DNA from 4 places in the Microvirgula sp. AG722 genome. Region 2 is predicted to be linked to each of the others. Evidence: predicted binding sites of a transcription regulator. Region 2 holds the regulator's gene; each other region holds the start of a gene.
The links. The regulator FliA, encoded in region 2, starts transcription of late flagellar genes. The targets are predictions, from matches to a motif close to GCTAAAGNTNNNNNNNNNNCNGCCGATAAT.

Region 1 (7,395 bases), on a different contig from region 2:
TGGCAAGATCGAATGTCACGTCGGACGAATGCAGGAAGTAGTTGGCGAAATACTCCTTGATCACATAGCCCCGGTAGCCGCAGCAGATCACGAAGTCGTTGATCCCGTAGTGGGAGTAGATCTTCATGATGTGCCAGAGAATCGGTTTGCCGCCGATCTCGATCATCGGCTTCGGTTTCAGGTGCGTCTCTTCGCTGATCCGGGTGCCCAGCCCCCCGGCGAGAATGACTGCCTTCATATTCAGTGGCTTTCCAGAATGGGGTAAAAATGCCTGTTGCTGCCGTCAGCCCGCTGCGGGCTGACGGTCGGGGATCGGCTCAGACCGCAGGGCCGGTCGCTGCCGCGAAATGGCCGAGCGAGCGTTGCACCTGGGAGTAGGCGATAAAGCCATCCATGTGGCCATAGGCGGCTGCCTGCTGGAAATAGAGCTGGGCCTGTTCCAGTCGGCGCAGTGCCACGTTCAGGTGACCCAGCTGCATGCAGGGCAGGTAGCTGCCGGTGCCATAGAGAATGCGGAACCGGCCCGAGGCCTCGCCAATGTCCAGGCAGTGCAGATAGAGCCGCTCGACCAGATCCAGCCCTTCCTTGCTGACCGGCGACGTGGCGAAATGGTCCATCAGGGTTTCTGCTGCGGCATAGCAGTAGTCGGGGCCACGCAGCAGGGGAATATCGTCGACGTGAGCGTGGATGAAGGCAACGGCGTCGAACAGGCGCTTCGCGTCCTTCAGCAGCTTCAGGTACAGCGTCCAGAACGGCGAGGCCATGAAGGAACGGGGCGACAGGCCGTCGAGTGCGCGCTGGCAGAATTCGATGGCCTGACCCTGGTTGCCGCGCTGGCTCAGCATCTGCGCATAGCGGTAATCGAGATAGCGATCCTGCTCGCCTTCCAGGACCAGTTCCTCCACGACCGTGTCGGGCAGGCTCTTTTCATGGAACATGCACTTGTGCATCCAGGCCATGTCGTAGAGCGGCTCATCTTTCCAGTCGTTCAGAACCACCATCCGGCTGCGGAAAATTTTCTTCAGGTTCTTGTTCTGGTGGGCGCTCTCGGCATGGCGGCGATAGTGGGCGACCGTCTTGTTCATGCTCCGGGCCGGTCCCTGGCGCAGCAGTTTCAGCCAGATGTCCCAGTCCTGGAGGGTGGTCTTTTCATTGAAGCCGACCGTGGCGCGCCAGGCTGCAGCCCGGTACATCGCGGACAGCGGCAGAATGAAGTTGCCCATGAACAGCAGGTCGAACAGTTCGCCGCTGTGAAGCGGCATCTCGGACGGGCGTGTCGTACCGTCGGAGAGCAGGAAATCGATGGCACCGTAGCTGAAGGCCGCTTCGGGATACTGCTGCAGATTTTCCAGATGAAGGGTAATGGCATCCGGCAGCAGCAGGTCATCTGCATCCAGGCTGATGATGAATTCGCCCTGCACCGACTGGTGCGCGATATTCAGCGACGCGCTGCGCTCCTTGTTGACCTCGTTTTTCAGATAGACGAAATCGTAGCGCTGCTGCAGTTCGGCAATCACCTCGTCGGTATTGTCCGTCGACGCGTCGTTGATGATGATCAGCTGGATATTCTTGTGGGTCTGAGCGAATACCGAAGCGATGGTTTCCGGCAGGTAGCGGGCATAGTTGTAGGTCGGGATCACGACGCTGACCAGGCTCGGCGACTGCTGGCTGACTTCCCTGACCCAGCCTGCCACTTCGGCGGTCGGATACAGCGTCAGCGCCTGCTTCCACCATCCCAGCGCGGCTGACGCCCCGGCCATTTGATAGTGGGCCAGGCCGATGCGGGAGCAGATCAGGGCTTCGACGCCGCCATCATCGTTCGTGCCGCCGGCCCGCAGGCGGTCCAGGGCTGCAGACAGTGCCCGGGCCGCGGCGGCATGCAGGTTCTTTTGCAGCAGGACGGTGCCCAGACCAAACCAGCCATCAATGCTGCCGTCGTCAGCGGCAAGCAGTTCCCGGTATTTTTCTTCGGCACGATCGACCAGCCCGCTGTCAAAGGCCTGTTCTGCCTGTTCGAGCAGTTGCTGTCGCTGGGCTTGCTGTTCATTCATGTTTTGAGCCATTCCTGCTGTATTCGGAAGAAGCGCCAGGCCGGCACCGGCCATGGCGAGCTTGGGGGGAAGCGTCGTGACGCTATTCGAAGTTCCTGACAATGCTTTCCAGCAGTCCCAGCGCATCCTTGATCTTGAGCAGGTTGTCCCTGTCGACCGCTTTCAGCGTGTCCTTGATCGTGGTGCTGGAGATGCCGGCGGTACGCGGCAGGTAGATGACCTCGCATGCGTCCTTCAACTCGTCGAACTTGCCGGCCCAGTCGTCCCCCATGCCGAGCACGTCCGCCTTCAGCCGGACGATGTCGTGGCGCTTCTGCGCCCAGTCGTTTTCCGGAATGACGCTGTGCACACAGCGGATATTGGCGACGATCTCGGCGCGTTCCGCATAGGGAATGAAGGTGGCCTTGCCCTTGGTCGCGTTGAACTCGTCGGTCGACACCCCGACCACCAGCCGGTCGCCGAGCGAACTCAGGCGTTCCAGCAGGCGCAGGTGACCGATATGGAACAGATCGAAAGTGCCGTAAGTCAGGACGGTTTTCATGCCAGATCCCGCTCGCGGATAAAGGCCTCGACCTGGTCCAGGATCGGGTGGGGGCCCCATTTGCGGATCTGTTTCGCGTAGGACATCGTCTTGGCCCAGCGTCGCGAGCGCAATGCCGAGAACAGCCGTTCATAGCCATAGAAGCTGCACAGGTCCTTCGATTCCGGCGTCAGGCAGTAGCCGGCGACCACCGCATCGAAGCCCGGGTCCGGAATCCGCCATTCACTGCCGTAGATGTCCTCGAAGAAGCGCTCCGGCGATTCCGGCGCCAGGAATTCGACGCCGAGGAAGGGCAGGGGCTTCAGTTCGAAACCGCGATAGCGCCAGCGCAGCTTCATGGCACCCCGGTCGAAGCCCTCCAGGCAGCTGTCGCCGTCGCGGTGGAAGAAGAACATGTCAATGATGATGTCGGTCGGCTTGTGATGCAGCGCGGACACCCAGGCGTTCGGGTCGAGCATGGTGTCCGGCACCATGAAATCGGGGTCATCGTTGAAAGCGCCGACAATGGCTTCGCGCGACACATCCGACCACAGGCCGAAGTCCATGTCCTTGTCGAACGGCAACAGGTCGCCGTCGCGGATGATGCCGAGCAACGTGCCGCCGATCAGGAAGAACGGCACACCGGCCCGGGTCAGTGCCTCGTGGGCGGCCAGCAGGGCGACATGGGCGTCATGGACGACCATGTACTGTTCCTTTTTCTCCTCGAACATCTGCTCCGGAGGCAGTTCCGCCAGTTCTATCAGCTTCTGTTCGATGGCATGGTGGACCGAGCTGAATGCCTTTTCGACATCGCCCTGTTCGCACTCGACCACCGACACGTTCAGGTACAGCTCGGGGTTGTCCGGCCACTTGCTTTCGGCCTGGTCGAAAATGTCGTGCGCCTGATCGTATTTCTGCTGTTGCGACAGGCAGGCGATCAGCGAGGTATAGCCCCACAGGTTTTCCGGATTCAGCGCCATGGCGCGCCGGTAGGCGACTTCGGCCATGGTATGGGCATTGAGCTTGCTCAGCAGCGAGCCGAGGTCGGTATGGATGTCGTCATCGTCCGGCGCCAGGTGGATGGCGAACATCAGTGCATACATCGCCTGCTCGGGATCGCCGGCAGTGTAATGGGCGCGGCCGAGCAGCACCCAGCAGCGCGCCGAGGTCGGGAACTTGTCGCAGATGTACTGCGCTACCGCAATCGCTTCGTCATAGCGGCGTTCGCGCGACAGCAGGCCGGCGAGCAGGGCGGCGCCGTCCGGATGGTCCTGGGCGCCGAGGCGCAGCATGTCGATGGCCTCGGCGTGTTCACCACGGGCCGCATAGTACATGCCGAGTTCCAGGCAGGTATCCAGGCTGGGCGCCAGCTCATGGCTGCGCAGCAGGGCGGCGCGGGCGGCCTCGGTCTGGCCGAGGCCCATGGCGGTTAGCGCCAGACTGTAGAACACATCGGCGCGCTCGCTCAGGCGCTGACTGGCCCGTTCGAGCAGCGGCAGTGCTTCGTCGTATTTTTTCTGCAGCAGCTTGACGTTGCCGAGCTGGAAACTGGCTTCGGCATCGTCCGGCTGACGGGCCAGTTCTTCGCCGCACACCCGCTCGGCCTGCTCCAGCAGACCGGCCGGTGCCTGAATGTCCTTGAACAGCGTGGTCTTGTTCGAGTCGTCGACCTGGCGCGCGCGCGCCAGCGCTTCGCGGGCTTCCTGCGTGTCTTCGCAGACCAGGCTGTCCAGCCAGTGCGATACGCCACGATAGATCTGGCCGGTACTGTCATGGGTGCGGGCGATGCTGCGCTGGATTTCCGCCTGCAGCGGCGCATTGCCCTGATCCGGCCAGCGGGCCCGGGTTTCCATCAGCGCGGCTTCCAGAATCACGTGCGCATCATCCACCAGCCCGGCATGCGCCGCCAGTTGTCCCAGCCCGAGCAAGGCCACCGGGTCGGCCGGGTCCTGTGCCAGCTGCTCGTGCAGCAGGGCCTCCGCTTCGGGGAGCTGGCCCTGTTCGGCCAGGTCGGCAGTCGTTTTCAGGATGGCGAGATCGGAAATTGTCGGGACGGGGGTCTTGCTGTTGGACATCATGTTCTCGGTCAGGAGTGGAGTGCGCGCGTAAAACCTATATAGATGGTCTCACCCGGAAGGCATTCTATGGCGGATTCGGCTGACAGTGCCGATCGAATGTTCCGTCACTCTATCGGCCTGTGGCAATCAAATTTGATGCCCAACTAGAAAATTTGCAAAACATCCCTAAAGCCAACGCAACTGGCTCCGATAAAGCATGTGACCCGGAAGGAAGTACCGGCACCCAACCCACCGAACAACCGTCGCCTGCTTGGAGATCATCATGGCAATCTACGTCAACACCAATATTTCGTCGCTGAATGCGCAACGTAACCTGACCACCTCGGGCAGCGCACTGTCGACCTCCCTGCAACGCCTGTCGTCTGGCCTGCGCGTCAACAGCGCCAAGGACGATGCTGCCGGTCTGGCCATCGCTTCGGGCATGGATTCGCAAGTTCGCGGTAGCAACCAGGCTATCCGTAACGCGAACGACGGCATCTCGCTGGCGCAAACCGCTGAAGGCGCGCTGTCGCAAATTCAGGAAAACACGCAGCGTATGCGTGAACTGACTGTGCAAGCGTCGAACAGCACCGTGTCGACGACCAACCTGACCCAGATCAAGAAGGAAATGGATGCCCTGGGCGCGGAAAACAAGCGTCTGGTGTCCAGCACCAAGTTCAACGGCAAGACCCTGTTCGGTTCGGCTGCCAAGAGCTTCAACTTCCAGGTCGGCGCCAACAGCTCGAGCGACAACCAGATCAAGGTGACCATCGCCGCTCTGGCCTTCTCGCAAGCTGCCGCTACCGCAGCCAGCATGAGCACCAACAGCGCCGCCCGTGCCCTGCTGAACAAGTTCGACAACGACCTGAAGACCCTGGCCAACGCCCGCGCCGACCTGGGTGCCACGCAAAACCGCTTCAGCGCCGTGGTCAGCAACCTGCAAAACTACGTTGAAAACATCTCGGCTTCGAAGAGCCGTATCGTTGACGCCGACTTCGCTTCGGAAACTGCTACGATGACTCGTAACCAGATCATCCAGCAAGCTGGTACCGCCATGCTGTCGCAAGCCAACCAGCTGCCGCAGACCGCGCTGTCCCTGCTGAAGTAATTTCGGTGACGGGGATCTGATCCCCGTAGCGTGAACGGGGCCCCGGCCAGCCAGTCTGTGTCCGGGGCCTATTGACGTCAGGAGAGATCCATGCAGATCAACCCCTCGGCAACACCCATACAGCCGGCTGTCGCAGACGCGCGGCAACCGTCCACATTGCCGCAGTTTGCCGGCCATGCGCCCGCGACGCCCGTGCTGACCAGCACCGCCGTTGCGCCTGTTCATAGTGCCGAGAGTTTGCGCAATGACGCCGATGCCGCTCGCGCCAAGGACCAGAAGCAGCAGCCTGATGCGCTGCAGAAGTCGGTCCAGCAGTTCAATCAGACCATGCAACTCATGCAGAGCGATCTCGAGTTCTCGGTCGATGAAGACACCAAGATGCGTCTGGTCAAGGTCGTCAATCGCGAAACCAATGAAGTGATTCGCCAGATACCCAATGAGCAGATCGTCCAGTTCGCCAAAGTGTTTGACGAACTGCGCGGGCTGCTGCTCTCGGACAAGGCTTGATCCGGGATATCATCATTCATCATGCAGGCGTGCCGGGTCCGATCGTATGTCGGGCTGTCCGGTCGGCGAGGTCCGGCCGGTTCATATCGCACGACATGCGGCTAGTCGAGAGGAAATAACGTGGCTTCCATTACCGCCGCCGGCGCGGGCTCCGGCCTGAATATCGAAAGCATCGTCAGTGGTCTGATGTCGGTTGAACGGCAACCGCTGACCAAACTGCAGACGCAGGCAAGCAAGTACAACACGCAGGTGTCGGATATTGGCAAGCTGACGTCCGCACTGTCCAGCCTGAAGACGGCTGCGCAGAAACTGTCCAGCTACGATTTTCTCGATGCAAACACGGCAACCAGCAGTGACCTGACCGCCATCACGGTCAAGGCCGATGGTACGGCGAGCAACGGCACCTATGCGATCCAGACGACGCAGATGGCCAGCGCGCAGGCCGACGTGTACGACCTGGGTGGGATGACCGACGGCAAGCTGACGTTCGGTACCGCAGGCACGGACCCGGCGACCATCACCGTCAATGGCAAGACCGTCAATCTCGGCACCGGCGAGGTCAAGCTGACCCCGGCCGAGCTGGCGGCGAAAATCAATGGCGCCGGTGTCGGCGCGACCGCAATGCCGATTACCGACAAGACCGGCCAGCAACGGCTGGTGATCAGCGGTCAGAAGACTGGCGCGATCGACGGTGTAATCGGGACGACCAGCTTTGCCTCGCTGACCGGCGGCAGTGCCGCATTGAACGCGGCTGACTCCAAGGCGCCGAAAAATGCCGAATTCACCATCAACGGCATCTCTGCCGTCAGTCAGAGCAACAGTGTTTCGGGCGTGATTGGCGGTCTGACCTTCACCCTGCAAAAAGAAGGCATTGGATCGGTGACGGTGGGGCGCGATGATGATGCGATCGCCAAGAAGGTCGACGATTTCGTTACCTCGTACAATGCCGTCGTCTCGCAACTGACATCGATGAAGAGCGGTTCGTTCGGCAACGACAGCCTGCTGCGCTCGGTCAAGGACCAGCTGTACGCTGCGGTGTCCGCGCCGACCGACAAGACCAATGCCGCTCCGGGCCCGGCGGACTATTCGCCGCTGGCCAGTCTTGGCATCAAGCTCGGTGTCGGCGGCAGCCTGGTGTTCAACAAGACCGAC
Region 2 (7,395 bases):
CGATGCCATCGCCGGCATCCTGATCATGCTGATCAACATCATCGGCGGGCTGATCGTCGGTATCGTCCAGCACGACCTGCCGGTCGGCGTCGCGGCCGAGACCTACACGCTGCTGACCATCGGTGACGGCCTGGTCGCCCAGATCCCGGCCCTGATCATCTCGACCGCCGCCGGCATCGTCGTCACCCGCGTCGGCACCGAGAAGGACCTGTCCGAGCAGTTCCTCGGCCAGCTGTTCATGAAGCCGCAGGTGCTGTACATCACTGCGGCCGTGATCGGGCTGATGGGCCTGATCCCGAACATGCCGCACTTCGCCTTCCTGCTGATCGCCGCCATTCTGGCCGGGCTGGCATGGTGGCAGGACCACCGCACCAGGGAGCTGGCTGCAGCCCAGGCGCGGGCCGAATCCGAGTCGCCGCCGCCGCCGGAAACCCCGGTGGCCGAAGTCAGCTGGAACGACGTGCAGCCGGTCGACGCTGTCGGCCTCGAGGTCGGCTACCGCCTGATTCCGCTGGTCGACCGCACCCAGGACGGCGAGCTGCTGCGCCGCATTCGCGGCATCCGCAAGAAGATGGCGCAGGAAGTCGGCTTCCTGTTGCCGGCAGTGCATATCCGCGACAACCTGGAAATCCGCCCGAACGCCTACCGCATCCTGCTCAAGGGGGTCGAGGTCGGTGGCGGCGAGGCCTTTGTCGGCCAGTACCTGGCGATCAACCCGGGCCGCGTGCTCGGCGAAATCAAGGGCGTCCCGACCACCGACCCGGCCTTCGGACTGCCGGCGCTGTGGATCGAGGCGCGCCAGCGCGAGGAAGCGCAGACGTTCGGCTATACCGTGGTGGACGCCAGCACGGTGGTCGCCACCCATATTTCGAATATTCTGCAGAACCATGCCGCCGAGCTGCTCGGCCGGGAGGAAACCCAGCAACTGGTCGATCATGTCGGCAAGGAATCGCCAAAGCTGGTCGAGGAGCTGGTGCCGAAGATCATCCCGATCGGCACGCTGCAGAAAGTGCTGCAGAATCTGCTCGGCGAAGGCATCAGCATCCGCGACATGAAGAGCATACTGGAGACGCTGGCCGAACACGTGCCGCAAACCCAGGACATCGACGATCTGACCGCGGCCGTGCGCATCACGCTGTCGCGCGCCATCGTCGCCCAGCTGTTCCCCGGCATGAACGAACTGTCGGTGCTGACGCTGGATCCGCAGCTGGAGAGCATCCTGATCGGCGCCATGCAGAGCAAGGCCGGCGGCGGCCTCGAACCCGGTCTGGCGGAAACCCTGCTGCAGTCGGCGGCCCAGGAGTCCGAGCGGATCGAGCAGCAGGGGCTGAACCCGGTGCTGATCACGCCACAGGCCCTGCGCCCGGTCCTGTCCAAATTCATGCGCCGCGCCCTGCCCCAGCTCGCCGTGCTGGCCCATAATGAAATTCCCGACAGCAAGACCATTCGCGTGGTCGGCGTGGTCGGGGCACGCAGCTAGTCTCACAGTGGGATAACGCCTTATGGTCGTCAAAAAGTTTTTCGGCAAAACCACTCGTGATGCACTGCGCCAGGTGCGTGACGAGCTGGGTACCGATGCCCTGATCCTCAGCAACCGCAGCGTGCCCGGCGGCGGCATCGAAATCATGGCGGTAGCCGACGCCGACGTGAACACGCTGGCGGCTTCGCTGGCCACCAACGTCAAGCACCCGCCGCGACATGGCGGCAGTGCGGCCGCCCTGCCGCCGAAATCGGCCAAGCCGTCCCCGGTCGCCAGCGCGCTGGCGCGCACCTATGCGCTGCCGGTCGAGCCGCTGGCCGAGCCGGTGGCGCGGATCATTCCGCCCAATGAGCCGGACACGTCGATCAAGCGTGTCGACTTCAGCCGCCTGATCGCCCGTGCCGAGGAGGCCGCCAATCGCGAGGAACCCGCCCGCGCCGAGCCGGCACCCCGCCCGGAAACGGCCCCGGCGGCAGAGGCAGCGCCGCGCGACAAGGCACCGGCCGAAGCGGCGCCGACCACGGTTCGCGCCGAGGCCAAGCTCGACGAGCTGGGCGACGAAATGCGCGAACTCAAGGCACTGCTGACCGCCCAGCTCGCCAGCCTGGCCTGGGCCAACCTCGAGGAATACCACCCGCGCCAGGCCGAGCTGTTCCGCCAGCTGCTTGCCGTCGGCATGAGCCCGGCACTGTGCCGCCAGCTGGTGGCCAAGCTGCCGGCGCACTTCGACGAAGCCGCCGCGCTGAAATGGGCAAAGTCGGCGCTGGCGCACAATCTGCGCGTGCTGCCGGAGGAAGAGGACATCATCGACAAGGGCGGTGTCTACGCGCTGGTCGGTCCGACCGGCGTCGGCAAGACCACCACCGTGGCCAAGCTAGCCGCCCGCGCCACCATCAAGCACGGTCCGGAATCGATCGCACTGATCTCGACCGACAGCTACCGGATCGGGGCCCAGGACCAGCTGAAGCTGTATGGCCGCATCCTTGGCGTGTCGGTCTACGCCGTCGACAACGAGGCCGACCTGCACCTGACGCTGGCCGACCTCGCCCACAAGAAACTGGTACTGATCGACTCGGTCGGCATGGGCCAGCGCGACAACCGCGTCAGCGAACAGACACGCATGTACGCGGCCGGCAAGCGGCCGGTGCGGCGCATCCTGCTGCTGTCGGCCAATGCCGCCGGTCATACGCTGCAGGATGTCATCACCCGCTATCAGGGCGAGGGCCTGGCCGGCTGCATCCTGTCCAAGGTCGACGAGGCGCCGACGCTCGGGGTCGGGCTGGACGTGGCAATCCGCCACCGGCTGCCGGTGCTGTACGTGACCAATGGTCAGCGGGTGCCGGAAGACCTGTACCTGTCCGATGCCAATTATCTGGTGGAACGCACGTTCCAGCCGTTGAAACAGCCGCGCGGACCGTTCTCGTACGAACCCGACGAGTACCGCATCCTGCAGGCGGCCCAGTGGGGCCAGACCGCATGACCCGCTTCGACGATCAGGCGGCCAGCCTGAGGCGACTGTCGCTCGGCAACGCGCTGTCGGCCAGCTTCGCCTTTCTCGGCGGGCGGGCGTCCGGTGTCACCACCCTGGTCGCCGAACTCGGCATCGCACTCGGCGTGACCCATGGCCGGCGGGTGCTGCTGCTCGACGGCCATGCCGGCCAGCCGCTGTTGCGCCGCTTCAACCTGTCGACGAGCGAGACGCTGGATACGGTCCTGTCGCAGCAACTGGCGCTGGATGCGGCCGTCAGCCCGCTCGGCGGCACCATCAACCTGCTCAATGGCTATGCGCGCCCGTCGGTGCTGGCCGCGCTGAGTGACGTCTCGGCCCACCGCGTGCAGAGCGAATATCTGGCCCTGACCCGCGACACCGAATTCGTGCTGATCGACGCCCCCACGCAGACGCCGCTGCTGGCGGCGGTGGCCGGCGATATCGTACTGGTGTTGTCGCCCGATCAGGACGGACTGACCGAGACGTACACTGCCGTCAAATACCTGGTCAGCGAGTTCGGCCGCCGCAAGTTCAACGTCCTGGTCAACCGTGTGCACAGTCTGGACGAGGCACAGCACTGGTTCTCCCGGCTGTCCACGGTAGCCAGCGAATACCTGCCGGTTTCGCTGCGCTGGGTCGGCTACGTGCCGGAAGACCACTGGGCCAAGCGGGCCACGGTGCTGAAGACGACGGCAGTCCAGTCGTTCGACACCAGCGAGATCGCCACCGCCGCCAACCAGCTCGCCCATGCCCTGCCACTGTGGGCCACCGGCTCCGGTGTCGCGCATGAACTGTTTTCCCGACTGTGTGATGCCGCACGGTTGCTCGAACCCGACCCGTCAGAAATCATCGTCTAGCTGTCAACTTATGAAACTTCGTCGTGCCTATCTTCCCGCAGACGCGTCGACAACCGTCGATGTGGCTACTCACGCGCCACTGGTCAGAAAGCTGGCCAGCATGATGGTCAGCCGGCTGCCGGCCAGCGTCGAGCTCGACGACCTGATCCAGGTCGGCATGATCGGCCTGCTCGAAGCGGCCCAGCAGTTCGATACCAGCCAGGGTGTGCTGTTCGAAACCTTCGCCAGCCAGCGCATACGCGGAGCCATGCTCGATGAACTGCGCCGCATCGACTGGCTGCCGCGCCAGGCGCGCCGCAACGCCAAGCAGATCGAGCAGGCGCTGACGGCACTGGAACAGGAGTTCGGCCGGGCCCCGCACGAGAGCGAGGTGGCGGAACGGCTGGAAATGAGCATCGACGAGTACCAGTCCATGCTGTACGACTGCAAGGGCCACCAGCTGGTCTACTACGAGGATTTCCGCCACGAAAGTGACGAAGGCAGCAGCACCCAGTTCATCGAGCATGTCGCCGGCCCCGAAGCGGAGACCCCGTTCGCGATGCTCGGTGACCAGCGTTTTCGCGAACACCTGGTCGCCGCCATCAAGGAGCTTCCGGAACGCGACCAGCTGGTGATGAATCTGTACTACGAGGAAGAACTGAACCTGAAGGAAATCGGCGCGGTGCTCGGCGTGACCGAGTCGCGCGTCTGCCAGCTGCACAGCCAGGCGGTATCGCGCCTGCGCGGCAAGCTGCGCAGCTGGATTTGACTGCCGCTTTTTGTGGGCACCTGCGTGGTGAGTGGCGTCGGTGCAGGCCCGACTGATTCAGTTCTTCGTGCCGCATTTTTGCGAGCACCTGCACCTTTGCAGACCGTCTCGGCTTTCAGGCCGCGCGCGACAGACCGTCCGGCCATTCCGCCAGTGACGACAGCGCGACGACATCACCGACCAGCACGATGGCCGGGCTGCCCAGGCCGGCCGCCAGCGCCTGTGCCGGCAGTTGCGCCAGCGTGGTCAGCAGTTGCTGCTGGTTCGGCGTGCTCGCCGACTGCACGACGGCCACCGGTGTCGTCGCCGGCAACCCGCCGGCCATCAGTCCGTCGCGGATACGGTCCAGCCGCTTCATGCCCATGTAGATTGCCAGTGTCAGCCCGGAACGGGCCAGTGCGGCCCAGTCCGGTTCGCCGCCATCCTGGGCATGGGCTGTCACGAAGGCCACGCCACGACAGCAGTCGCGATGGGTCAGCGGCACGCCGATCGCCGTTGCCGCCAGCATGCCGGCAGTCAGCCCGTTGACCACCTCGACCTCGATGCCGGCCGCGCGCAGCCACGCCGCCTCCTCGCCGCCCCGGCCGAACAGCATGGCGTCGCCGCCCTTGACCCGGGCAACGCGGCGCCCCTGGCGGGCATGGCGCAGCATCAGCCGGTTGATGAACGATTGCGGGGTGGAGCGGCAGCCGCCCCGCTTGCCGACCCGCACCAGCCGTGCGTCCGCCCTGGCCAGCGCCAGCACGTCGTCGCCGACCAGGTCATCGACCAGCCACACATCGGCCTCTCCAAGCACCCGGGCGGCTTTCAGCGTCATCAGTTCGGCATCGCCGGGACCGACCCCGACCAGCCAGACTTTGCCAGCGTTCATATGAATTCCTCATGCAGATGGACGCCACGATGTCAAAAACTGCGCCAAGTGGGAAAGGCTTTGTGGCGATATGCAAAGACGGGACAGGCAGGCAAAAAAAGGGCGTCGCATCCGCTTTCCGTGACTGGCACGGCAGGCGAATGGACGCCGCTGTCAAAGTGGCCGCAGGCACCGGAGTACCCTGGCCGGATTCAACACAACCCTGAGAGCCCCGCCGCCGGGGCTCGTCAATAACAAAGCATCAAGCGTGCCAGCCAGTCCGAATGCATGAAACAACTGAAAAACAGCGCTTGCAGTCCAATATAGCCGCGATTCCCCGCACTGTCGTGTTGCATTGCACCAAAAGCAGGCACGTTTGTCGGCACACGGCACGAACGCAAGCCGGTGCCGGCAGGCTACAATCGTTGCCCCGACCCTTCGTCCAGCCAGCTGCCATGACTATCCGCATCGTTTTTCTCGACCGCGCCAGCCTGCCCGCCGCCCTGCCGGCACCGGTCGCCTCGCACGAATGGATCGACCATCCGCATACCGAACCGGTCGATACCCTTGCCCGGCTGGCCGGAGCCCGCGTCGCCGTGGTCAACAAGCATGTGCTGGACGCCGCCACGCTGGCACAGCTTCCCGACCTGAAGCTGGTCGCCGTCTGCGCGACCGGGGTCAATAATGTCGACATTGACGCCTGCCGCCGGCTCGGCATCACCGTGTGCAATGTGCGCAATTACGGCGCCGACAGCGTGGCCGAGCATGCCTTCCTGCTGCTGCTGGCGCTGAAGCGCAATCTGCTCGCCTACCGCACCGACATGCTGGCCGGGCGCTGGCAGCAGTCATCGCAGTTCTGCCTGCTGTCGGCGCCGATCACCGATCTGGCCGGCCAGCGCCTGCTGGTGGCAGGCAGCGGCGATATCGGCAGCAATCTGGCGCAGAAGGCCCGCGCCTTCGGCATGGAAGTGTTCCAGCTTGAACATCGTGGTGCCGTTTCGGTCCGCCCCGGCTATCTGTCGTTCGACGAAGGGCTGGCCAGCGCCGACGCGCTGTCGCTGCACCTGCCGCTGAATGACGGTACCCGCGGCATGATCGGTGCGGCCGAGCTGGCGCGGATGAAACCGGGCTGCGTGCTGATCAACACCGCCCGCGGCGGGCTGGTCGACGAAGCGGCGCTGGTAGCCGCGCTGCGCGATGGCCCGCTGGCCGGCGCCGGCTTTGATGTGCTGAGCGAGGAGCCGCCAGTGAACGGCAACCCGCTGCTCGATGTCGAACTGCCGAACCTGATCGTGACGCCGCACGTGGCCTGGGCCAGCGGCCGCGCGATGACGACGATGGCGCGCATGCTGGTCGACAATATCGACGCCTGGCTGGCCGGCGTGCCGCGCAATGTGGTGGCCTGAAAGGAGATGGCATGCGCCTGACGCTCGACGCACTGCAGGTGCTGGACGCGATTGACCGCAAGGGGAGCTTCGCCGCCGCCGCCGAGGAACTGAACCGGGTGCCGTCGGCGGTCACCTATGCCGTGCAGAAGCTGGAGCAGGACCTCGACGTGCTGCTGTTCGACCGCGGCGGCCATCGCGCGCGGCTGACGCCGGTCGGCCAGACCCTGCTGCGCGACGGTCGCTATCTGCTCGATGCGGCGTTTTCGCTCGAGCAGCGCGTCAAGCAGCTAGCGCGCGGCTGGGAAACCGAACTGGTCATCGCCTGCGGCGACTGGGTGCCGGTGACCCGGCTGTACCCGCTGGTCAGGGAGTTCGACGCCATCAATGCCGGCACGCGGATCAAGTTCCTGCACGAAGTCTTCGGCGGCGCCTGGGACGCGCTGATCAGCAAGCGGGCCCATCTCGCCATTGGCGCTTCCGAAGCAGCCCCGACCGGCGTCTTCAGCCGGCAGATGGGCCATGCCGACTTCCTGTTCGCCGTTGCCCCCGACCATCCGCTGGCGCAGGAGGCGCAGCCGCTGCC
Region 3 (7,395 bases), on a different contig from region 2:
TTGGTCCGCACCACGTCCATGCCGACGCCACGACCGGAGACGCTGGAAATCTGGTCCTTGGTCGAGAAACCGGGCAGGAAAATCAGTTGCAGTGCCTGCTTGTCGTCCAGTGCCTGTGCGGTTTCGCTGTCGATCAGGCCCTTGTCGACGGCCTTCTTGCGCAGCATGTCGGCACGCATGCCGCGACCGTCGTCGACGATTTCGATGACGATGTGGTCACCGACCTGACGGGCGGACAACTGCACGATACTCTTGACCGGCTTGCCGGCGGCAATGCGCTCCTCGGTGGATTCGGTACCGTGGTCGACCGCGTTGCGCACCAGGTGGACCAGCGGATCGTTCAGATCCTCGATCATGGTCTTGTCGAGTTCGGTTTCCTCACCGGACAGCACCAGTTCCACTTCCTTGCCGAGCTGGCGGGCCAGATCGCGGGCCAGTCGCGGGTACTTCTGGAACAGGCGGCCGATCGGCTGCATCCGCGTCTTCATGACCGCGTTCTGCAGGTCGCCGACCAGCAGGTCGAGCTGGCTGACCGCTTCGTCAAGTGCACGCAGCGTGTTCGTGCCAAGGTTGCCCTGCATGATCTCGGTACGGATCGTGGTCAGGCGGTTCTTGGTCAGGCCGATTTCACCGGACAGGTTCAGCACCTGGTCGAGACGGTGGGTATCGATCCGGATGGTGGTTTCCTGCGGTGCGGCGACCTGGGTATTGGCCTTGGCCGGCGCACGATCGCGGGCGGCCGGCACCGGGGCTGGTGCCGGAGCGGGGGCTGGCGCCACCGGGGCCGAGGTCGGCACGACAGCCGTACCGCCACCGGCAATCTGCGCGACGCTGTCTGCCGGTACGACGACGGCCTGGTACAGCTGCTGCCAGTTCGGCTCGCCCGGGGCGGCCGGGGCGGCCGGCGCTGCCGGGGCCGCTGCCGCAACGGCAGGCGTCTGTCCGGCCAGTGCGGCGTCGAGATTGGACAGGATGGCCGGATCGGCCGGCGACGGCATGCGGCCCTGCGCCATGTAGCTGAACATGTCGCGAACCACGCCGGTGGCGTCGAGGATCACGTCCATGATCTCGCTGGACAGCGTCAGCTCGCCATTGCGCAGCTTGTCGAACAGGTTTTCCGTGCGGTGGCACAGATTCACCAGCGGGGTGGCGTTCAGGAAACCGCCACCGCCCTTGATGGTATGGAAGCCCCGGAAAATGTCGTTCAGCAGTCCCTTGTCGTTGGGACGCTTTTCCAGTTCAACCAGTTTGTTGTCCACATCGGACAGCAATTCGAGAGACTCTGTCAGGAAATCCTGAAGCAGTTCTTCCATTCCGGCGAAGTCGCTCATGACAGCCTCTGCGAGAAAAGTGTTGTGTATGCAGTATGCATCAGAAACCCAGACTTGCCAGCAGGTCGTCGACCTGCTTCTGGTCGGTTACCACGTCGGTGCGGTTGGCCGGATTGACGACCGGGCCGTTTTCCAGCGAGTGGAGCTCGGTCGGGTCCGGCTTGATTTCCGGCTGGTATTCCATCAGGAACGACAGCAGTTCCTGCTCCATGTGCTGGACCATCTCCACGACCTTCTTGATCACCTGACCCGTCAGATCCTGGAAGTCCTGCGCCATGACGATTTCCATCAGCTCGGAAGACGTGGCATGCGTATGTTCGGGCACTTCGGCCAGGTAGCCGCGCGTCGACTTCGCCAGTGCCTTGAAGGCTTCCAGCGACGACTGGTTGGCAAACACCTTGTCCCAGTCGCTGGCGAGGGCAGCGGCGCCGCTCTCCAGACGGGTCTGGTGCGGTTGCGCGCGGTCGGTGGCGTTCAGCACGCGCTCGGCGGCGTTTTCCGTCAGCGTGGCGATATAGGACAGCCGGTCTTTCGCGTCGGGAATGGCACTGGCGGCGCGTTCGAGGGATTTGTCGTAGCCGAGTTCGTGCAGCGCATCATGCAGCTTGCGGGTCAGCTGGCCCACTCGCGAATACATGTTGTCAGCGGAGGCAACGGGTGCCGCAGCGGCTGGCGCGTCTGCGCTGACCGCGGCCTGGCTGGCCACGCTGTCGAACAGCGCCTCGAGTTCCGGGCTGTCGCCGGCGGCGGTCACCTGCGCGACGACCGGGGGCGGGGGCGCGACCGGGGCCACGCTGGCGGCCACGCTGTCGAACAGCGCTTCGAGTTCCGGGCTGTCGCCGGCGGCACTCAGGTCGGGGGCGGGCGTCGGTACGACGGGTGGCGCAACGGGTGCGGCGGCGACACTGTCAAACAGTGCCTGCAATTCGGCGCTGTCGCCATCTGCTGATGGGGCGGGCACGACGGCAGCGATCGGCGCGGCCGGGGCTTCCTGTACATGCGTGTCGTGAGCGACACGATCGAACAGGGCCTCGAGTTCGGGCGAATCGCCGTTTTCCAAGTGATTATCCGGCACGTAGCCTCCCTCGGTTTTCTGCTTACTTGGCCACGCTCTGGAAGACTTTGCCCAGCTTTTCTTCCAATGTGGCAGCGGTAAAGGGTTTGACGATGTAGCCCGAAGCGCCGGCCTGGGCCGCTTCGATGATGTTCTCGCGCTTCGCCTCCGCCGTAATCATCAGGAAGGGGAGATGCTTGAGCTGGGCGTCGGCGCGTACATTGCGCAGAAGCTCGATGCCAGTCATGTTCGGCATGTTCCAGTCGGACACGACGAAATCGAATGTCTGGCTTCTGAGCTTGTGCAGCGCGGCCTGGCCGTCCTCGGCTTCATCGACGTTGGTGAAACCCAACTCCTTGAGCAGATTGCGGAGGATGCGTCGCATCGTCGAGAAATCGTCGACGACCAGAAAGCGTGTGTTCTTGTCTGCTGCCTCGATCATGGGGCGTTGTCCTGCGTATGTGTGGCTTTGTCAAAGCTGCCGGTCATGGGCCCGGAGCCGGTTCTGTCTGGTAGACCGTGGGTCGAGCCGGATCGTAACGATGGCGGCGCTCACTGCGAATGCTGCGCTCAGCGTTGCAGGTACGGCAACATCGTTTCCGCCAGCAGCGCGGGTTCGAACTTGGCGACGTAGTTGTCGACGCCGACGCTCGAGCCCATCGCCCGGTTGGCATTGGACGACAGCGACGAGTGCATGACCACCGGAATATTGGCGAAGCGCTTGTCGCCCTTGATGTGCCGGGTCAGAACGTAGCCATCCATTTCCGGCATTTCGGCATCGACCAGGATCAGTTTCAGTGTGTCGTGCAGCGTGGCGCCATCCATCCACGGACGGTTGGCGAAGGCCTGCAGTCGTTCCCAGGCCTCGCGGCCATTGGTGGCCTGATGGTATTTGACTTCCATCTTGTCGAGCACCTGGGTGATTTCCTTGCGGGCGACCACCGAGTCGTCGACGAAGAAAATGAATTCATCGCTGCCGGTGCCGGCCTTGGGAATGTCGGGGATGCGGGTTTCACCGACGACGCTGGCCAGGATCTGCTCGACGTCGAGGATGGAAACCAGTTTGCCGTCGTCCAGTTCGGAGACGGCGGTAATCATGGCCTGTCCCTGCGGCATCATGTTGTCCGGCGCCTTCATCCGGTCCCAGTCGATGCGGATGATGCGGTCGACCGACTCCACCAGGAACGCTTGCGTGCTCTTGTTGAATTCGGTGACGATCATCGATTCGTACTTGTGGGTGTCCGCATCCTGCGCGCCGGTAAAGCGGGCCAGCGAGATGACCGGGATGATGTTGCCGCGCAGGGAAATCACGCCCTCGACACCGAACGGCATGTTCGGCGACTTGGTGATTTCCGGCGTCTGCGACACTTCGCGCACCTTGAACACGTTGATGCCGAAGGTTTCGCGGGTGCCGAGCGAGAACAGGAGGACTTCCATCTTGTTCGAGCCGGCGAGCTTGGTGCGCGCATCGATGTTATCGATCAGGGATATGTCTTGCATGGCCATTATTCTCGTAGCAGGGTCAGAGCTTCAGCAATTCGCGCATCTTCAGCGACAGCTTCTGCGGCTCGAATTTCGACACATAGTCGTCGACACCGACCGACTGGCCTAAACGCTGGTTCGACTGACCAGACAGCGACGAGTGCATCAGCACCGGAATGCCGGCGAAGCGCGGGTCGCTCTTGATCATCTTGGTCAGCAGGAACCCGTCCATTTCCGGCATTTCAACGTCGGTCAGCACCAGGTTCACCATATCCTTCAACGGCTTCTCTGCCTGCTCGGCCTGACTGGCCATGCGCTGCAGCTCTTCCCAGGCGCGGCGACCGTTGATTGCGTATGCGTAATTCACGTTCATCGCCTGCAGCGTCTTCTCGATCTGCTTGCGGGCCACGGCGGAGTCGTCGGCGAAGAACACCATCCGCGATTCCTTGATCGGCTCGATATTGACGAACTGGAACGAGTCGTCGATATCGGTGGTCTCGGCCAGTACGCGCTCGACGTCAATCATCATCACCAGATTATTGTTGTCGAGCTCGGTCACGGCGGTGACCAGACCGCCCATGCGGTTCGAGATCATTTCCGGCGGCACGCGCATCGCCGACCAGTCCAGGCGCAGGATGGTATCGACCGCCTCGACCAGGAAGCCCTGGGTGTGGCCGTTGTACTCGGTCACGATCATGACTTCCGGGGTCTTCTCGGTGATCACGCCGGTATACTTCGCCAGGTCGATGACCGGAACGAGGTGACCGCGCAGGCTGACCATGCCTTCGACCGAGCTGGCCATTTCCGGCGCCGTCGTGATCTCGGGGGTGCGCATCACTTCACGGACCTTGAATACATTGATGCCGTAAGTTTCCTTACGGCCGGTCCGCTGGTCGACCCCTAGCGAGAAAAGCAGGATCTCCAGCTTGTTTGCACCCGCGAGTTTGGTTCGCGCGTCAATGCTTTTCAGTAGTTCAGACACAAGGTGCTCCGCTCATCTTTGCAAATTCAAATCGCCAGCCCGGGGGGCTGTCAGGAATACTATCGACAACAACTGCAGAATCATAAGTGACTCTAGACGTTCGTTAGGATTTTTCTCGCAGTTGTGCGGAACATTTCCTGAGTAGATTACTACCACATTTCCCTTAGTGCTGTCATAGGGGCTGCCATGAGCCATGAGAATCATCAACTCGGTCCACAGGAGAATTCTCCTGACGTGCAGCAGCTGAAAGAGGCGTTCGGTCTGTTCAGCCGCGCGTCCGGTGAACTGATCCACGCGTACTCCGATCTGCAGAAGCAACTGGCGACCCTGTCGGCGCAACTGGAGATGGCCAATCTGGCGCTGGCCAGCCAGAGCGCGCAGCGTGCCAGCCTGGCCGAGCGGCTGGCGCTGCTGCTCGACGCGCTGCCGGCCGGCGTGGTCGAGCTGGCGGCAGACGGCACCGTGCTGCGGCAGAATCCGGCGGCGCAGGACATGGCCGGGGCCGACTGGACCGGACTGGACTGGGCGCAGGTATCGGCCGCGATGACACCGGCGGATGTCGGCGACGCCTGGCTGCTGCCATCCGGGGCCGCGCCGCGTGAAGTCATTGTCGAGCAGCGTCCGCTGCCGGACGGTTCGACCATCGTGCTGCTGCACGACATCTCGCGCCAGCAGGCGCTGGCGCGGCAACTGGCCGATCAGGAGCGACTGGTGGCGATGGGGCAGATGGCGGCATCGCTGGCGCATCAGCTGCGCACGCCGCTGGCCACCGCCATGCTCTACACCGCCAATCTGGCCCGCGAACCACTGGGCCGGGAAGACCGGGAACGCTTTGCCGGCAAGGCGCTGGACCGTCTGCGCCAGCTCGAAGGCCTGATCCGCGACACGCTCGGCTATGTGCGCGGCGAGGCGTTCGAGTTGCACGACGTCGCCGTGGCCGACGTGCTGGACGAGGTCGAGCATGCGGTGCTGGCCGGAGCCCGCGCCCGCGCCGTGACGTTTGCCTGCCGGCAGGACACGGGCGTGACGCGGGTACGGGCCGATGCCAGGGCGCTGGTCAGCGCTCTGGTCAGCCTGATCGAGAATGCGTTCGCCTACTCGTCCCCGGGCAGCGAGGTCTCACTGGCGGTCCGCCGCGGAGAGGCCGGCGTCGAATTCGCCGTCAGCGACCAGGGACCGGGCGTGCCGGCCGAGATCGCCTCGCGCATTTTCGAGCCGTTCTTTACCACGCGCAGCGAGGGTACCGGTCTCGGGCTGGCCATTGCTGCCCGGGTGGCGCAGCAGCAGGGCGGACAGTTGCGGCTGGATGCGCGCCATGCACCGGGGGCGTGTTTCGTGCTGTCCCTGCCGCTGGCCGACGACTGAATGCAAGCGGGCACCGCGAAGGGATCGCGCAGCGGGATTCCACTGGTCTATATCTAGACAAGCCATACGGATGTCATTGCCTTGCCGGCAGGGCGGCAGTGACCGTTCTTCCCGCAGCCGCGGACCGGTCTCCGGCCCGGTGTCCGCTTGCGGCCACATGCGAGACCACCATGAACACAGGCAATACCAAGACCAGTGCAGCCATGCCAGGAGCCTCCTACTACGACGCCAATTTCCAGCTCGAGGCGGCCAAGGTGCTGCCGGGCGAGTTCATTGCCACCAATCGCGACATGCTGCTGGTGACGGTGCTGGGGTCCTGCGTGTCGGTGTGCCTGCGCGATCCGGTGGCCGGCGTGGCCGGGCTGAATCACTTTTCGTTGCCCGATGGCGTGTCCGATCAGGACGCGCTGACCAATCTGCCCGAACGCTATGGCCAGCATGCGATGGAAGTGCTGATCGACGAAATGGTGCGGCTCGGCGGCGACCGGCGGCGCTTCGAGGCCAAGGTATTCGGCGGCGGCAGCGTGCTGCGCGGGATGCTGAAATCCAATATCGGCGAGCGCAATGTCGATTTCGTCCGGCGCTTTCTTGCCGAGGAGAGCGTTCCGGTGCTGGCGGAGGACCTGCTCGACTGCTATCCGCGCAAGGTCTACTACTTCACCCTCAGCGGCCGCGTGCTGGTGAAGAAGATCAAGGACGTCCACAACCGCACCATCTACGAGCGCGAATGCGCTTACCGCGACCGCTTGCGGCGCCAGCCGTTCAAGGGCTTCCCGTCCTAGCCCCCTGATCGATCGTTCCGGAACCGCGCCACCCTTTTGCACAATTTGGCGAACGGGGGCGTGTGCTGCACTGCGCGACATGCCCAATGTGTGGCATATTCGGCGACTATTCCCGGAACATACAATCGATAGCAGGAGTGACGATGAAGCCGATCAATGTAGGCATCATGGGCGTCGGCACGGTCGGCGGCGGCACCGCGACCGTTCTCAAACGCAATGCGGAAGAAATCAGCCGGCGTGCCGGGCGTGCGATCGTGCTGAAAATGGCGGCCAATCTCGATATTGCCAGGGCGCGCGAAATTGTCGGCGACGGCATCGAGATCGTCAGCGATGCCCGCGTGGTCGCGACCCATCCGGATATCGACATCGTGATCGAACTGATCGGCGGTACCGGCATCG
Region 4 (7,395 bases), on a different contig from region 2:
GTGATGAACGCGGTGCTGGTCAAGGGTGATGCAGTCGGCCCGACCCTGTACTACGGCGCCGGCGCCGGCGCCCTGCCGACCGCAAGCGCGGTGGTGGCGGATATCGTCGACATCGCCCGCCTGGCCACGGCCGACCCGGAACACCGCGTCCCGTACCTGGCCTTCCAGCCGGACCGGATCGCCGACCTGCCGCTGCTGCCGATCGAGGCTGTCGAAAGCAGCTATTACCTGCGCGTGTGCGTGATCGACAAGCCGGGCGTGCTGGCCGAACTGACCCATATCCTTGCCGACGAGTCGATCTCGATCGAAGCGCTGATCCAGAAGGGCAGCGAGCGTGACGGCCAGGCGGAGATCGTGCTGCTGACCCATCGCGTGGTCGAACGACGCGTGCAGTCGGCGATTGCGCGCATCGAGGCGCTCGCCAGCGTGACCGACAAGGTGGTGCGGCTGCGCATGGAGGCGCTCAATGGCTGACACCGGCGCCGGGATGCGTGTCCGGCACGCGGTGCGTGCCGACCTTCCCGGCATCGTTGACATCTACAACAGCACGGTGCCGTCCCGCCAGGTGACGGCGGATACCGAGCCGGTGACGGTCGCATCGCGCGAGCCGTGGTTCGACGCCCATTCGCCGGCGCGTTATCCGCTGTGGGTGCTGGAGGACGCCGCCGGCGTCATGCTGGGCTGGATCAGCCTCAGCGCGTTCTACGGCCGGCCGGCCTACGCGGCGACGGCCGAGGTCAGCATCTATCTGGCCGAAAGCGCGCGCGGCCGCGGTCTCGGCCGGCTGGCGCTCGACTACGCGCTCGAAGCCTGTCCGGCGCTCGGCATCCGCACGCTGCTCGGCTTCATCTTCGCGCACAATACCCCCAGCATGGCGCTGTTCGAGCGCCGGGGCTTCAGTACCTGGGGTCACTTTCCCGATGTGGCGGAACTCGATGGTGTCCGCCGTTCGCTCGTCATCCTCGGGCTGGCGCTGCCGCAGCCCAAACCTTAGTCAGACATCATGAAATATATCAGCACCCGTGGCGGCATGGCGCCGGCCCCTTTCTCCGACATCCTGCTGATGGGCCTGGCCCCGGATGGCGGGCTGGTCCTGCCGGAAAGCTACCCGCAAGTGGACCGGGCGACGCTCGACACATGGCGTGCGCTGTCCTACCCGGAACTGGCCTTCGAGATCATCCGCCTGTTTGCCGACGACATTCCGGCCGACGACCTGCGCCGCCTCGTGTTCGACACCTACCGCGAAGACGTGTTCGGCTCGGCCGACATCACGCCGCTGAAAGTGCTGGAACCGGGCCTGTGCATTCTCGAACTGTCCAACGGCCCGACTCTGGCGTTCAAGGACATGGCGATGCAGTTCCTCGGCAACCTGTTCGAGTACGTGCTCGGCCAGCGCGGCGAGTCGCTGAACATTCTCGGCGCCACCAGCGGTGACACCGGTTCGGCCGCCGAGTACGCGATGCGCGGCAAGCACAATATCCGCGTGTTCATGCTCAGCCCGTACGGTCTGATGAGCCCGTTCCAGCAGGCGCAGATGTACAGCCTGCAGGATGACAACATTCACAATCTGGCGGTGCGCGGCGTGTTCGACGATTGCCAGGATATCGTCAAGGCCGTCAGCCGGGATCACGTGTTCAAGGCCCGGCGCAAGATCGGCACGGTCAATTCGATCAACTGGGCGCGGGTCGTGGCGCAGGTGGTGTACTACTTCAAGGGCTATTTCGCTGCCACGGCCGGCAACGACGAGCAGGTCAGCTTCAGCGTGCCGTCGGGCAACTTCGGCAATGTCTGCGCCGGTCACATTGCGCGGATGATGGGGCTGCCGATCCGCCATCTGGTGGTTGCCACCAACGAAAACGACGTGCTGGACGAATTCTTCCGTACCGGCCGCTACCGCCCGCGCGGCACGGCCGATACCCATATCACTTCCAGTCCGTCGATGGACATTTCCAAGGCCAGCAACTTCGAGCGCTTCGTGTTCGATCTGGTCGGCCGCGATCCGAAGGCCGTAGCCGGGATGTGGGCGCGGGTGGATGCCGGTGAAGGGTTCGATCTGGCCGGCACACCGGCATTCGCCCGCATTGCCGACTTCGGCTTCCAGTCCGGCAAGAGCACGCATGCCGACCGGCTGGAGACCATTCGTCGCACCGATGCCCGCTATGGCGTGGTGATCGACACCCATACCGCCGACGGGCTGAAGGTCGGCGAGGAATGGCGGGAGGACGGCGTGCCGATGGTGTGCCTGGAAACCGCGCAGGCGGCGAAGTTCGAGGACACCATCGTCGAGGCGCTGGGGCGCAAGCCGGCTCGACCGGCCGGACTGGACAATATCGAAGCCCTGCCGAAGCGGGTCGAGGTGGTCGATGCCAGTGCCGAGCTGATCAAGCGCTACCTGTCCGAACACATCGACGCCTGACCGGCCGTCGCGGGTTTGAGTCTGCGGCGGCTCGAACGCTACAATCCGCGCATGTCCAGATTGTCGCTGTTTCTGTTGTTGTCGGTTTTCCCGGCACTTCCGGTCCTGGCCTCGCGCCAGGACATCGCCCTGATCGAGGCGCAGGCGCGCGCGTTCGCGCTGCAGGGCTGGCAGGGCGCGGCGGTGCGGCTCAGCTACGGTCAGCTTGACCGCAGGCTGGGCCTGCCTGCCTGCCCGTCGCCGGTCTATGCCTGGGATGGTCCCGGCCGCGAGGCCGCCCGCGGAGTGAAAATTTCCTGCGTGTCACCGAAGTGGTCGATCCGGCTGCCGGTGCGGGCGATTCCGAGCCAGACCGTGGTCATGATCAAGCGCACGGTGGCCACCGGGCAGAAGCTGGTCGCCGAGGACCTGGAGCTGGTCGAATCGCGCGACGGCAATGTGCCGCTCGGCGCGTTCGCCCGGATCGAGGACGTGGTCGGCAAGCCGATGGCGCGCACGGTCGTGCCGGGCCTCATGCTGCGGCGGGAAATGCTGGCCCTGCCGCTGGTCGTTCGCCAGGGGCAGCCGGTCCGCATCGTGGCGGACAACCCGGCATTCAATGTGTCCGCGCAGGGGGTGGCAATGACCGCCGGCAGCGAGGGCCAGTCGGTCGGCGTGCGCATGCCGAACGGCCGGATTCTGCGCGGGACGGCACGCGCGGACGGCAGCGTTGCCATCAGGTATTGAAGAAATGATCTACTGTGTAACGGCAAGACAATAAAGGCTAAAGCTGGATGACAATCCGTCGATAACTGCTGTAACAAGGGCGATACACGGACTCAATGCGATGAAAATCCAATCCAACATGGTGCATACTGCACCCCCGAGCGGCAACGCCGGAAGCAAGCCGGTCAAGCCGTCGCTGACGACGCCGTCTGCTGCCGGCGAGAGTGTGGCCATCAACCCGCTTGCCAGCCAGATTCAGTCGCTGGCCCAGGACGGCGCCGGCGAAATGACTTTTGATGCTGCGAAGGTTGCGTCGCTGAAAGCCGCCATTTCGAATGGCGAGTACAAGATCAATCCGGAAGGCATCGCCGACGGTCTGGTCCGCAGCTCGCAGGAACTGCTGTCCACGCAGAGTCAGGGCTGACAGCGTTCCGTTTTTTGTAAGTTGTCCACTTCATGACCGATACCCAGATCCAGTCACTGACCGAGTTGGTCGTTGCCGAAACCCGGCAGTTCGAACAGATGCTCGAACTGCTGGATGAAGAGCAGCGTGCGCTGATCGGCGGCAACATCGCCGATATCGAGAAGTTCGCCTCCGGCAAGCTGGAGCTGCTTGAGCAGATCGATCACAGTGCCCGTCTGCGTGCCGAGGCACTGCGCGCCTTCGGCATCGACAGCCGTACGGCACTGTACCGCTGGCTGTCCGACCGGCTGGAACTGCTGTCGATCTGGCAGCACCTGGAACTGGTGTCGGAAAAAGCCCGTGCCGCCAATGACCTGAACGGCAAGCTGATCTCGGATCGCCTGCTGAATGTCAATCAGGCGCTTTCGGCGCTGATGTCGTCCGAGGGCAGCACGCTGTCCTATGGCCGCGATGGCGGCAAGCAGAGCATTGTCGGCGGTGGCCGCAACCTCGGCGCCGCCTGATCCCGTCTCACCGAACGCCGCCGTCTATGGCATGATGGCGGCTGTTTTCATTTTGGGCTGCCCCCGATGAACTGGAACGTTGTCGCGCTGCTGCTGGTTGCCTTTCTGGCGGCGAATCTTCCCTTTGTCTCCAGGAAACTGTTCGGCGTCGTGACGCTGGCCAGGGCCAAGCATGCCGGCTGGCAGGCGCTGGAACTGCTGGTGATGTTCGGTGTGGTCGCCGTGCTGGCCTACGGTCTCGAGGCCCGGCAATCGGCCGTGCATCCGCAGAACTGGCAGTTCTATGTAACCAATCTGGCGCTGTTCCTGGTGTTCGCTTTCCCGGGCTTTGTCGGTCGCCATTTCTGGCACCGCCGTGGCATGCGCCTGGGCTGACCCGTCCGCCTCTGGCGGAATTGAAAAAAGCGCCCCGCGGGGCGCTTTTTCCGTGACTGCGTTTCAGATCTTCGACTGCAGATAGTTTTCCAGACCCATCTGGTCGATATGGCGCAGCTGCTGTTCCAGCCAGCGGGCATGGTCCATTTCGGTATCGTCGAGCATCTTCAGCAGAATGTCGCGGCTCACGTAATCATGTTCCTGTTCACAGGTCCCCATGGCTGCGCGGACATCGCGGACGACCTGATATTCGAGTTCGAGGTCGCTTTTCATCATCGACGGCACATCGCTGCCGATATTCAGTGCCGACGGCACCATGGCCGGCGTGCCGCCAAGGAACAGGATGCGGCGGATCAGCCAGGCCGCATGCTCGGTTTCTTCCTGCATTTCGTGCTCGATGCGCTCGAACAGCTTGCCGTAGCCCCAGTCCTCATACATGCGGGAGTGAATGAAGTACTGGTCGCGAGCGGCGAGCTCGCCAACCAGAAGGTGGTTGAGGGCGCCAATGACTTTTGCACTGCCTTGCATGGTGTTCTCCTTATTCGTTGTCGCCGGTCAGGCTTTGCAGGAAGTTCGGCAGGCCGACGGCGCCGATCAGGCCCAGATGGGTTTCGGTCCAGTCCAGCTGCTCTTCTTCGCTTTCCAGCAGCTCGGTCACGATGTCGCGGGTCACGTAGTCCTGCTCGCTTTCCGCCAGTGCGATCGCCTTGCGCATGTCGGCCAGGCCGCCGTGGATCAGCTTCTCGTCACAGGACAGCATTTCCGGCACGGTTTCACCGATGAACAGCTTGCCGAGTTCCTGCAGGTTGGGCAGGCCGTCGAGGAACAGGATGCGTTCGATCACTTCGTCGGCGTGCTTCATCGCCTTGATCGACCACTTGTATTCGGCGCGGTCGAGGAGCTTGTAGCCCCAGTTGCGGCCCATGCGGGCATGCAGGAATGACTGATTGATCGCCGTGAGCTGGTACTTGAGCACGCCGTTGAGGGCGGCAATGACTTGCGGGTTGCCTTGCATAGTGTTCTCCCATCCGGAAATCCAGCATGCATTATCAGTCATTACGGCACACACAGCCATGCCCGCACTCACGAAGGGTCAGTGCGGGCACAGGAATGGGGGGGGGGGGGGGGATCAGGCAGCCAGTGGCAGGCGGGCGCCCATGGGCTGCAGCAGAACAGTCTGGCGTGACGATTGCTGTTGCGCTTTCGCTTCGCACAGCACCGAATGGGCGCATTTCGCGCATTTTCCACACTGGGTGGCGACGCCGAGATCCTGGGCCAGTTCGCGCAAGGTGGACGCACCGTTCTCGACTGCCCTGTGTATCTGGCGATCGGTTACCGCTTTGCACACGCACACGTACATGGAGGCCACCCAGTGAATGAAATACGTTCTCATTCTTGCATGAGTGAGAACGGTTTTCAATAGCCACTTATCGGGTTTGAATACAAGAGCTAACGGGCGGGATTCACCTTTTCGGCCAGGGCGTAGGCACGGGCCGTGGCCGGTCGGGCGGCGATGGCGTCAAACCAGCGCTGCACGTGCGGATAGTCGGCCAGATCGATGTGCTGCTTCTGGTGCGGCACGGCCCACGGGTAGCAGGCGATGTCGGCGATCGAGAACTCGTCGGCCAGAAACTCGTGCAGTGCCAGACGCCGGTTGAGAACGCCGTACAGGCGCTCGGTTTCCTTCTGGTAGCGCTCGATGGCGTACGGCACTTTCTCGGGTGCGAACTGGCTGAAATGGTGATTCTGTCCAAGCATCGGCCCGAAGCCGCCCATCTGCCAGAACAGCCATTCGGTCGCGGCGAGCCGCCGGTGCGGGTCGGCCGGCAGCAGCTGGCCGGTTTTCTCCGCCAGGTACATCAGGATCGCACCGGATTCGAACACGCTGACCGGGCCGCGGCCGAAGGCCGGTGCGTGGTCGACAATGGCCGGAATGCGGTTGTTCGGGGCGATGGCGAGGAAGTCGGGCGCGAACTGCTCACCGGCGCCGATGTTGATCGGCTTGATGGTGTAGTCGAGACCGGTTTCCTCGAGGAACAGGGTGATCTTGTGGCCGTTCGGGGTGGTCCAGTAGTACAGGTCGATCATGGCGGCTTCCGTTTCGCGGGGCGTGATGTCAGTAGAACGGCTTGTCGCCGTCCGGCCGGGTCTTGAAGCGCTTGTGCAGCCAGAAGTACTGCTCCGGCTGCTCGCGGACGCGCGCTTCGATAAACGCATTCATGCGGGCGGCGTCCTCGGTCTCGTCGCCGCACGGGAAGTCGTCCCACGGCGGGAAGACTTCCAGTTCGTACCGGTCCGGCGAGACCCGGCGCGGGATGACCGGCACGATCCTGGCCCGGGTCAGGCGGGCGATGCGGCTCATCGCGGTAATGGTGGCTGCCGGTACGCCGAAGAATGGCACGAAAACCGCTTCCTTGGCGCCCATGTCCTGATCGGGCAGGTACAGCAGTGGCGTGTGGTCCTTCATCGCCTTCAGCAGCGGGCGCAGCCCTTCGGTGCGGGAAATGATCTTGGCGTTGCTGAAGCGCTGCCGGCCCTGGTAGATGCGCCGGTCGAGCACTTCGTTCTTCTGCCGCGCGTAGATGCTGACCAGCGGCACATCCTGGTTCAGCCGGTAGACGCACATTTCAAAACCGACAAAGTGCGGGTACAGGATGATGACGTTCTCGTCCTTCAGGTCGGTCAGGTAGTGCAGGTTCTTGTAGCTGACCAGTTCCCTGAAGCGTGCATCGGGGGAGTACCAGACGATGCCGTATTCGAGCATGAAGCGCGCCATGGCGTGGAAGTGATCGCGCAGCAGGCGGTCGCGTGCAGCCGGGGTCCAGTCGGGAAAGCAGGCCTCCAGGTTGCGGCGGCCGACGCGGCGACGCGGCGCGACCAGGTGGTAGGCAAGCCAGCCGACCGGCCGGGCGATGGCATTGATGGCGGACAGCGGCAGAAAATGCAGCAGCCAGAGAATGAAAAAGGCAAAA

Region 1: a site for FliA is predicted at 4,814-4,843, ahead of DFO50_RS00155 (flagellin). Genes of this name have one in related genera too.
Region 3: a site for FliA is predicted at 4,908-4,937, ahead of DFO50_RS00695 (chemotaxis protein). Genes of this name have one in related genera too.
Region 4: a site for FliA is predicted at 3,179-3,208, ahead of flgM (flagellar biosynthesis anti-sigma factor FlgM). Genes of this name have one in related genera too.

Annotation. Positions count from the first base shown of each region.
Region 1 is NZ_QLTJ01000001.1:26,684-34,078, reverse strand. It holds gene rfbF (glucose-1-phosphate cytidylyltransferase) at 1-238, opposite strand, end outside; gene DFO50_RS00170 (glycosyltransferase family 2 protein) at 318-2,051, opposite strand; gene DFO50_RS00165 (adenylyltransferase/cytidyltransferase family protein) at 2,134-2,592, opposite strand; gene DFO50_RS00160 (lipopolysaccharide assembly protein LapB) at 2,589-4,649, opposite strand; gene DFO50_RS00155 (flagellin) at 4,912-5,736, shown strand; gene DFO50_RS00150 (flagellar protein FlaG) at 5,827-6,243, shown strand; gene fliD (flagellar filament capping protein FliD) at 6,364-7,395, shown strand, end outside.
Region 2 is NZ_QLTJ01000024.1:7,944-15,338, reverse strand. It holds gene flhA (flagellar biosynthesis protein FlhA) at 1-1,480, shown strand, start outside; gene flhF (flagellar biosynthesis protein FlhF) at 1,503-2,960, shown strand; gene DFO50_RS17775 (hypothetical protein) at 2,957-3,826, shown strand; gene DFO50_RS17770 (RNA polymerase sigma factor FliA) at 3,837-4,574, shown strand; gene cobA (uroporphyrinogen-III C-methyltransferase) at 4,690-5,445, opposite strand; gene DFO50_RS17760 (D-2-hydroxyacid dehydrogenase) at 5,880-6,830, shown strand; gene DFO50_RS17755 (LysR family transcriptional regulator) at 6,842-7,395, shown strand, end outside.
Region 3 is NZ_QLTJ01000001.1:147,971-155,365, reverse strand. It holds gene DFO50_RS00715 (chemotaxis protein CheA) at 1-1,331, opposite strand, end outside; gene cheZ (protein phosphatase CheZ) at 1,372-2,391, opposite strand; gene cheY (chemotaxis response regulator CheY) at 2,429-2,827, opposite strand; gene DFO50_RS00700 (chemotaxis protein) at 2,956-3,891, opposite strand; gene DFO50_RS00695 (chemotaxis protein) at 3,908-4,849, opposite strand; gene DFO50_RS00690 (PAS domain-containing sensor histidine kinase) at 5,084-6,214, shown strand; gene cheD (chemoreceptor glutamine deamidase CheD) at 6,385-6,996, shown strand; gene DFO50_RS00680 (homoserine dehydrogenase) at 7,140-7,395, shown strand, end outside.
Region 4 is NZ_QLTJ01000001.1:139,995-147,389, reverse strand. It holds gene DFO50_RS00680 (homoserine dehydrogenase) at 1-474, shown strand, start outside; gene DFO50_RS00675 (GNAT family N-acetyltransferase) at 467-994, shown strand; gene thrC (threonine synthase) at 1,004-2,416, shown strand; gene flgA (flagellar basal body P-ring formation chaperone FlgA) at 2,468-3,142, shown strand; gene flgM (flagellar biosynthesis anti-sigma factor FlgM) at 3,243-3,545, shown strand; gene DFO50_RS00655 (flagella synthesis protein FlgN) at 3,578-4,048, shown strand; gene DFO50_RS00650 (DUF2818 family protein) at 4,115-4,423, shown strand; gene bfr (bacterioferritin) at 4,487-4,951, opposite strand; gene bfr (bacterioferritin) at 4,962-5,438, opposite strand; gene DFO50_RS00635 (bacterioferritin-associated ferredoxin) at 5,553-5,783, opposite strand; gene DFO50_RS00630 (glutathione binding-like protein) at 5,873-6,511, opposite strand; gene DFO50_RS00625 (lipid A biosynthesis lauroyl acyltransferase) at 6,540-7,395, opposite strand, start outside.